Regions from separate parts of the Pelosinus sp. sgz500959 genome, predicted to be linked through region 3. Evidence: riboswitches for the same ligand, from Rfam matches in the RefSeq annotation. Region 3 holds a riboswitch; each other region holds the start of a gene.
The links. Region 3 has a riboswitch for cyclic di-GMP ahead of ACAN52_RS14005 (nitrogen regulation protein NR(II)). Riboswitches for the same ligand answer to the same signal wherever they lie in the genome.

Region 1 (3,284 bases), on a different contig from region 3:
GGACGGCCCATTTCCTTTATGGGCTACATGAAAATTGCTTTTCCTCTGATGATCTTATCGATCATTATTTCCAATATTTATATTTACTTTGCTTATTTATTATAAAAATTACTTCTTAATTTTCATGGACAAAATAATAAATTTACTTATACAATAGATTACAATGTGAAAAATGATCTGAAAGGTGGTTCTTTATGAAAAAAACTGTAGCACATTCAGAAGTACATATTTCCAAACTCATTAGTCCAAGTCCGAAATATCCAACAGGACGTGTACATGCAGGAGAAATTATGCAGCTTATGTATGATACTGCACGACAAGTTGCAACTAAACATGCTGGTACAAATGTGACAGCAATCCGTGTTGATGAGATGCTTTTTCTTCATCCCTTGCGTGTGGGAACTGTTCTTACTTGCCACGCCTATCTAACATTTACTGGTAAAACATCTATGGATATTGAGGTCAATCTTTATGTAGAAGGTTTAGAGCCCTCAAAAGCGGCTCTTACATCTTACTTTACCATGGTTGCCTTAGACGAACATCACCAACCAACTACAGTACCAGGATTAAAATTAACGACTGACTCCGAAAGAATTAAATTTGAACAAGGAAAACAACGCTATGCGTTACACCACACCGTTGCAAAAAACATTCTTCTATGACTCTGATCCGAGACGTTTTGTAAAAATATGAAAAAATATAGTTGTTAAAAGAGAAATTGCCCTTACTATTGACGCAAGGGCAATTTTTTTATTGATTCTTAGAAAAATTTCAGAAGAGATTATTCTCTACAGTCCAAGGGGTAACCCTATTTCTCCCTGCTATTTTACTTTGATACATAGCTTTATCTGCTTTTTTTAATAAATCGAATATCATATCACCATCTTCAGGGAAAGAAGAAACTCCTGCACTAAATGTAATTGTAGTTTCATGGTCTCCCTTTCCAATAAATGTTTTGTTTTCAATTATTCTTCTTAATTTATTAGCAAACTCTACTGCCTGTTTTTTATCTGTCTCTGGTGCAAGTATAACAAATTCCTCTCCGCCAAACCTACCAATAGAATCTGATTTTCTACAGAATTTTTTTAACACTTGTGCAAAATCAAATAAAAGTTTATCTCCAAGTAAATGTCCATGAGTATCATTAAAATGTTTAAAATTATCAATATCAATAAAAATAATACTCATTTCAGTCAAATGTCTTTTCGCTAAGGATAAATTTTTTTCAAATATAACATTTAAAGCATTCTTATTATAGATATGGGTAAGACAATCATGCATGGTTTGTTTTTGCAGTACATCAACTAATTTGAGAATTTTTATTGCTTCACAAACCTGTAAACCAAACATTTTGAGCAAAAATATTTCTTGAGTAGAAAATGGATCGACTTTTTTCCTTGCAACAGTGATACATCCTGTACTCATCTCTTTCCCTTTCAGTGGAACGCTGACAACAGATCGTATACCCTCTTCACGAAAAATTGCCCTGTTATTACAATCCATCACTCGAGTAATATCAGCATGTACAAAGGGTTTACTATCAGCTACCACATGACCAATAATTCCCTCACCAAGTTGGATCGAAGACTTGGATAGATAGATTTCAGAAAGTCCATACGCCCTAATAATTTTAAGTTTTCCACTTTCTATATCAAAATCTCTTATAGCAACAGCATCAGCATTTGTGATAAGAATCGTCGTTTGAATAATATAATCTAAAATATCATCCATCTCAATACCGTCGACTAACCGTTGTGAAATAAAAAACATTTTTTCTAAAGTTTCATCACTAGGTAGGACTGAAAACATCTCTACACCTCATACATTCTGATTTTAGCGACCAAAATTTTAATTATTTTCTTCTTCACCATTTTCTAAATTTTCCCTATTAATAATTTCAATTTCTTTGTAAAGCTCAAAAACATCGCAAATTAACTCATCTATTTCCATTTCATTGATATGATCTTCAGCTTCTTCTTGCTCGTTAATAAAAAATCCCCCTCAAAAAAAAAACTACCAGGCACATCAAATCATGATGCAACCTGGCAGTCATAGAATCATACTATCGTTAGACCCAAGGCTTTGCGTCCCTGCCTTTCGGAAGGTTTGCTTATAATTCAATTTTATAAGTATCAAAAATACTTCTTATTGGACTTTATTAAGTATAATTCAATATCCAACTATATTCTATTATCCCTGTAAGCTAATTTTTTAGCGAAAACATAAGAAATCTTTATCCTCAAACAAAATTTACCATTACTTTTTAATGTTTTTTTATAAATTGACTAATACTATATAATTTTAATGCCACTGCAAGAGCTAAACGTGTCTCGAATAAATCAATCGATACTCCTAAGATTTTTTCAATACGTTGTTTGCGAAAAATCACTGTTTTAGGATGGAGAAACATTTTTTCTGCTACTCTTTTCAAAGTTGAACTTTTTAAAATTTCATCCAAGGTAATTAGAAAATTTGTCCCCTTATCTTGATCATAACTGATGAGTTTACCAAGTTGTTCTCGTATAAATTCATCCGAACTTTCATTTCCTATACTTCGAACGAGAAGCTGTAGAATCCCCAAATCTTTATAATGATAGGTCCCTTCTAATTTCTTACCATGGCATTGGGCTGCAACGGTAGCACTCCATGCTTGCCAATAAGCTTTACGAAAACTATCAAAACCCCTTTGTACGCTACTAATTCCAACCATAACTTGTAACTGAGGATTATTTTTTTTGATTTTTTCTAGTAAAAAATCAGCAAAAAAAAGACTACGTTCTTCATTTTCTTCCTGCTTTTCAATATAATGATAGATAATCCCTATATTATTTTTACACTCCCAGACAACATACTCTTTACTCTCACTCAATATTTCTATTATAAAATTTTTTTCTTTTTCGTTATCAACGAAGCTTTCACTCACTAATAAACAACAAAATAATGGACGTGAAAGGTCAATGCCCAACTTTTTCATGGAACGGCTGACAATTTCATTGACCTGTATACTTCCTGTGATAATATCATTTAAAAAATCACTTCTACGTCTTAATTCATAGAGAAAATTTAATACATTCTCAGCCTGTTTACGATCAGTAATATCATGCAACGTACCTAAAGTACCTATTATGTTTTCCTCTTTATCCATCCTAGGTCGCATATAGATCTGTGCCCACCGCAATTCACCTTTTCTAGTGCAATAACGAATTTCATAACGACAATATTTTTTGTCTCCTCGTATGACAGCTAAGAACTGTTTTTGCTGAAAATCTCGATCATCTGAACTT
Region 2 (3,284 bases), on a different contig from region 3:
TTTTTAATAAGGTCAATTTGACTATCAAAGTGTTTATTAATGACTTCAATATTAGGTTTTGTTTCATTTTCTACGATACTTTCCAAGGCAGGATATACAGAATAATATCCTTCTAATTCTTTCATAATATGATCGATATTTTTGCGACTTGCAGCATAGGATTCCAAAAATCGCTCATCGCCGTTACTAGCAATATAGCCACGAACGCCCGCCTCTTCATTGGATAACTCAGTGCCGATTTCCTCAACCATGCGCGCCAATGGCAAAGAATCATTAGCTACTTTATTTGTAGCGTTTTCCATAATTCTTAAATTATAAAAAGCCGCAATTGTAGTTATTAGCATCATAATTAAAATAATACCAAATCCAACTAATATTTTAGAACCAACCTTTGCATTTTTTAACAAACCTTATACCTCCCCCGAAATCACTTTGCGTCATTGATATTTTCTTTAGTAATTATTTTATAATCAATCCACACGTATTTTCCATCAGTGATTTTATATCCTATATTTTCGTTACTCGGCACTTTCCCTTCCGCAAAAACATTCGCAAGATTAAATATAGCTCTTCCTTGATGCACGGCATCGTTTAAAACAGTACCAAGAAGAGTACCTTCGCTAAGTGCCTTTAACGCTGGAGTTGTAGCATCAACACCAACAACAGGTATGTATTTTCCATTTTGAAAATAACCCTTATTTTTCAGAGCATCAATGGCGCCTAGGGCCATATCATCATTATTGGCAATCACACAATCAATTCCATCGCCGTGTGAGGAAAGGAATAGTTCCATTTTTTCCTGACCTTTGATGCGATCCCACATTCCTGTATCTTCTGCTACTTTTTGTACGTGAAAACCAGCATCTTCCATCGCTTTAATCACATATTTTGTCCGCAATTCAGCATCCTGATGCCCTGGTTCACCTTTGAGCATTGCATAACGAATAACACCATTTGCGGTAGGATGAGTTTTAAAATAATTGACTAAGATTTGTCCTTGTAAAGTCCCAGATTGCTCAGCTTTCGCCCCCACATAATAAGCTTTATCCCATTTTTTAAGTTCTTCTAGCAAGGGTTCACGATTAAAAAAAATAACTGGCAAATTATTTTTTTTAACTTTTTCAATGATTTCACCAGCTGCAGTTGAATCAACAAGGTTGATGGCAAGTGAACTTATTTTATTTTGAATCATCAGATCAATTTTTTCATTTTCTACGGTTTGAGAATTATTTCCATTCCAAATATCAACTTTAATTTTCCCTTCAGCAATTTTGTAGATTTCATTTCGCACACATGTCCTCCAGGTATCATCAAATGTGCCAACAATCACACCAATAACTGCTTTCTTTTGTAGCTCTGTTGATGAGAATCCTGAAGAATAGTAAGTTAAAGCCAAAATACCTAAAAAAAACATGACCGTAATGAACAATTTCATATATTTTTTCATTAGCACCCTCCGTAAAAATAAGTTGTTTTGATTTTACTTCTTCGAATTACCCTTCTCATCTCCTCTCATCAGTGATCCTATCATCGACTAGCGCTAATTATTCTTTTAGATATTTGTTGGTTGATTATATCCTCAAAAGAATGATCAATCACTGTAATTGGGCATAAAAAAAACAAGCTCGCAAAGAATTTTTCTTTGTAGCTTGGCAATCGTAACCAATATCGGTCGTAGACCCACTGCTTTGCGTCCTTGCCTTTCGACAAGTTTGCCCTTTTTATCAATTGCTATAGTCAGCTAATCAACATAATTTTAATTAACTTAGTTCTTTATATTCGCTATATCATAACTAAATTCCTTGTAAAATATTACTTATTTCTACTTTAACTGACACTTAACTATATTTCCGCATCTATATGTTCCTTTTTTTTACAATAAGCCTTCATGATTATTCTATCTTTTTGTATCGTCATTTCGATTTTACTAAGATAAAATAACTTAAAACGGCAGCTGTTTCAGCAACAGCAATGGTAACGCCCATAGGAATGGCGGTATGACTTCCAGCGATACCAACAAGAGGTGCCATAAATCCACCAAAAATAAAGGATAAGAGTCCAATAAGAGCTGATGCACTGCCTGCAGCTTTTGCTTGATCCTGCATGGCTAATGAAAAACTACTGGTACCAACAACTCCAACACTCGATACCACAAAAAACAATGGTACTAAAACAGTGTAAAGTCCTCCCCCTATCAAAGTCATAGCAAGCAAGGAAATCCCTCCAAAAAATGCTATGGCAAGACCTACAATCAAAAGCTTACTTTCATGAACCCGCCCTGCTAATCTCCCAGTCACTTGACCAGCGATAATAATGCCAAGACCATTAATACCAAAAAACAAGCTAAACATCTGAGGTGATACATCAAAAATATTTTGCAAAACAAAGGGAGAACCAGAAATATACGCAAACATCGCTGCCATAACGAATCCTTGTGTTAATGCATACCCCATAAAAGATCGATTACCAATTAATTTATGGAAAGTGCGGAAAGTATTGAGAGCGCCCCCTTGGGAACGTCGCTGAATCGGCAAGGTTTCTTTTAACCCAAAGAAGACAGCCACTAGCATAATCATCCCCATGCCTGACAATACTACAAAAATTCCTCGCCAAGATGTGACTTCTAAAACTTGCCCGCCTAAAATGGGAGCAAGGATAGGAGCAACCCCATTCACCAACATCAATAATGAGAAGAACCGTGTCATCTCCGCCCCTGAGTAAAGGTCCCTTACAATGGCTCGCGAAATAACAATACCTGCAGATCCTGCTAGTCCTTGAATAAATCGCATCAGTACGAATGTCCAAATAGTTGGAACAAACACACACAACAAAGAAGAAATCGCATAGCTCAGTAAACCGACTAACAAAGGTCCTCTTCGCCCCCGTACATCACTAATTGGACCTGCAAATAATTGTCCTGATGCAATTCCTAGCAAACATGCTGTCAAACTAAGCTGCGCTAAGGATGTGCTCGAATGTAGATCATTTGCTAAGTTAGGTAAAGCCGGCAAATACATATCAATGGATAAGGGTCCAAAAGAGGCTAACATTCCTAAAAGTAAAGCGATCCATAGGACCGATGATCGAGATTTTTCTTCAGGAGCAATCGTCTCCTCTTGAATAGAACAATTCATACGTTGAAATCAATCCTTTCAAATATAATCGATAGAAATTCAGAAATAATATCAAATAATAAGAGCACTATTTCTCTTCACGACAAATAGTGCTTGCCTTTTCTACTCATTTCTAATAAAAAATCCATCATTTTCTCGTTGTCATTATTG
Region 3 (3,284 bases):
AAGTGATCCTTATTTTTTCAATTTCCCAGTCAATATAATGCAGGTAGAAGGAAATACTTTGCAGGTAGCTATTGAAACCATTGGTCCTAAATCAACCAGAATTTTAGCGGAAAATAATACAAAGCTTCTTGTACGTGGTCCTTATTATAATGGTGTTTTAGGAGGACCCTGGATTGACAATATGACCGATGGTAATATAATATTAGTAGCTGGTGGTATTGGGCAAGCACCCGCATTTCCTCTTGCCAAGAAACTGATGACCAATCACAACCAAGTGAGGGCTTTACTAGCACCTGGCAAAGTTGGAAAAGTTTTTATTGATAAACAATTACAAGAAGGCGGCGCTACGGTTTATACTGTGTCTTCCCTACGTGAATTTGGTATACCAATGCTGCGAGAATGGTTTGCGTTGAAACCTGATTTGATCGTGAGTTCTGGACCTGATGAACAGCATTATGGGCTTATTGCAGCTATGCAAGATGTGGGAGTCAATATACCAATGGCTGTTACCAATAATGCTACTATGTGTTGTGGTGAAGGTATTTGCGGTAGTTGCTTAAAAAAAACACGGGATAATATAAGTATTAGAATGTGCAAACAACAAACTGATTTCTTAACAATTATTGAAGATTAATTTAGTTTTAAAGGAGATTATAATGTTAGAACGTCTGCAGAAAATTATGAGTCAAGCTGGAGTTGCTTCTCGAAGAGAGTCTGAAAAAATAATACAACAAGGGCGCGTTACGGTAAATGGTAAGGTTGTCACTGAACTTGGTACAAAAGTGATGCCAGGAAACGATCGAATTATGGTCGATGGTAAGCGTATACAAGGCGAAAAACTGGTTTATGTCCTATTATATAAACCTAAAGCAGTACTTACGACTTTGACCGATCCTCAAGATCGTAAAACAGTCGCATCCTTGGTGAAGGATATTCCTGAGCGAATATATCCAGTAGGTCGATTGGATTATAATACAGAAGGATTATTATTACTAACGAATGATGGAGCATTAACACATTCTTTAATTCATCCGAGTAAGAAAATTGATAAAACCTATATTGCGAAGGTTGGTGGCAGACCAGCTCAAGAAAAAATCGATTTATTGCGGGTTGGTATTGAACTTGAAGATGGTATGACTGCACCGGCCATGATCGATGTAATTGATTATGATTCTGATAAAGATCTTACTAGCTTGAGAGTTACCATTCATGAGGGTAAAAATCGTCAGATTCGTCGCATGTTTGAGGCGATTGGCTCTGATGTAAAACAACTTAAGCGTATCAAGTTTGCTTTCTTAACTCTCGATGGTGTAAAACGTGGTGGATATCGCCATCTGCTTGCACGTGAAGTTGAAGAACTACATAGGCTTAACCAATAAATTTAAATATGTTTTTTAAAATACCTATTAGCTTTTGGGTCAAATGGCTGATAGGTATTTTTCCTTTATAAAAATTTATGTTTAAATACAGGACTAAAGTTGTATAAAATACTACTGTAGTCCTATATTTGAATAGACAAATTATTTGAATTTTGGTAGAATTATCATATAAAATAATAGTGGGCAAACTTTTCGAAAGAGAAGGACGCAAAGCTATGGATCTAAGGACACAACTGTGTTTATGATTGCCAAGCCGCCAGTTTAGTCGAGACTAAAATGTATTACCAGACTAAAAGTCTGGTTTTTTATGTTTTTAAACTCTAAGAGAAGCGAGATTTTGGAAAGTGCCACGGTTAACTTATTTGAGGAAGGGGCTGTCTATGCAACAATCACTCATCACATTGATTAAGAGTTTAAAGTTAACTGAAGAACAATTGGATAAATGTACTGATGAGCAAAACAAAAATGAATCTCAAATCGGTATTGGTCCAATCTATATTTTTGATAAAGAGTACAGAGTTCGCTATGTTAGTCATAGTGGTGCCAAAAAATTGGGATTAAAATCCTCTGATATCGAAGGCAGGCATTGGAGTGAAATCGGATTAGACGTAGAGTTTATCGAAAAATTAGAGCAGCAGATTGGCGAAGTGCTTAGTACAGGTAAGACATTTGAATGCGAAACATTTCAATTATCTAAAATACAGGGAAATAAGTATTTTCAATATACACTAAGTCCTTTATTCTTTGGGATAGGAGAAGATAGAATGGTTCTATCCCATATAAAAGATATTACAGAATATAAAACATCGGAGATCATTTTGACGAATCAAATTGAACAATTACGGCAAGCCATCAATAAAATCGATCTGATCGGCGAAATGGCGGCAGGAGTTGCTCATGAAATTCGTAATCCGATGACCGTGATTAAAGGTTATCTGCAAATTTTCAGTAAAAAAATTTCTGGAAATATGGAAGAACAACTCAATATCGTATTAAGTGAGCTTGATCGAGTTGAACAAATTATTTCTAATTTCCTGTCGGTGGCTAAAACTAAAGTACCGGTGCCAAAATGGCAGGATCTCAATAAAATTATCAGAGAGATTGCTCCTCTTATTTTTGCTGATGCGATTAATCAGGGGATTAATCTCAATGTAATTTTGGCTGATTCATTGCCTGATTTATTGCTAAACTCAACAGAAATTAAACAATTGATATTAAATCTTGCGAGAAATGGTATAGAGGCTATGGAGCAACATGGTACGTTAATTATTGAAACAAGTCAGAAAGAGGATAAGGTATATTTGCGTATTTCAGATTGTGGTTGTGGAATTTCGAAAGAATGGCAGGATAAAATGTTCACTCCTTTTTTGACAACAAAAGAAAATGGTACAGGGTTAGGTTTATCTGTTTGTAATGGTATTGTTAGACACCATAATGGGCTGATTACAGTGCAATCAACAGAAGGAGAAGGAACGACCTTTACAGTAGTATTCAATAAAATACAAGAAAAAACAGTGTAAAAACGCAAAAAATAAAGATAAAAAAATCGCATTTTAAAATTGCTAATGGGTGGTATAATAATAGATACTGCCCATTTTTACATTTGGTTTGACTAAATGGGATGGTATCTGAAAAAGTTTTATATGAAAAGGTGATTAAATGAAGAAAATTGTTATAATTGGTGGTGGCGCAGCTGGAATGATGGCAGCTGTCAGCGCAAGTCAACATGGTGCGAAGGTAACATTGCTAGAAAAAATGTCTGTTCTTGGTCGAAAGGTATCGATTACTGGTAAAGGTCGATGCAATATAACTAATATTGCAGATAAACAGACGATTATTAAAAATATTCCTGGAAATGGTTCTTTTATTTATAGTGCCTTACATAATTTTGGCAACCAAGACATC

Region 1: linked by a shared signal. The riboswitch ahead of ACAN52_RS19780 (diguanylate cyclase) and the one ahead of ACAN52_RS14005 (nitrogen regulation protein NR(II)) in region 3 are both predicted to bind cyclic di-GMP.
Region 2: linked by a shared signal. The riboswitch ahead of ACAN52_RS11720 (galactose ABC transporter substrate-binding protein) and the one ahead of ACAN52_RS14005 (nitrogen regulation protein NR(II)) in region 3 are both predicted to bind cyclic di-GMP.

What each region holds. Positions count from the first base shown of each region.
Region 1 covers NZ_JBGJZL010000018.1:19,065-22,348, forward strand. Annotated here, with positions in the region: gene ACAN52_RS19770 (sodium:proton antiporter) at 1-105, shown strand, start outside; gene ACAN52_RS19775 (acyl-CoA thioesterase) at 195-662, shown strand; gene ACAN52_RS19780 (diguanylate cyclase) at 772-1,809, opposite strand; cyclic di-GMP riboswitch class I at 2,034-2,121, opposite strand; gene ACAN52_RS19785 (PAS domain S-box protein) at 2,264-3,284, opposite strand, start outside.
Region 2 covers NZ_JBGJZL010000006.1:249,638-252,921, forward strand. Annotated here, with positions in the region: gene ACAN52_RS11715 (methyl-accepting chemotaxis protein) at 1-407, opposite strand, end outside; gene ACAN52_RS11720 (galactose ABC transporter substrate-binding protein) at 428-1,447, opposite strand; cyclic di-GMP riboswitch class I at 1,641-1,727, opposite strand; gene ACAN52_RS11725 (multidrug effflux MFS transporter) at 1,914-3,134, opposite strand.
Region 3 covers NZ_JBGJZL010000008.1:142,216-145,499, reverse strand. Annotated here, with positions in the region: gene ACAN52_RS14015 (hypothetical protein) at 1-634, shown strand, start outside; gene ACAN52_RS14010 (pseudouridine synthase) at 657-1,379, shown strand; cyclic di-GMP riboswitch class I at 1,552-1,640, shown strand; gene ACAN52_RS14005 (nitrogen regulation protein NR(II)) at 1,760-2,899, shown strand; gene ACAN52_RS14000 (NAD(P)/FAD-dependent oxidoreductase) at 3,039-3,284, shown strand, end outside.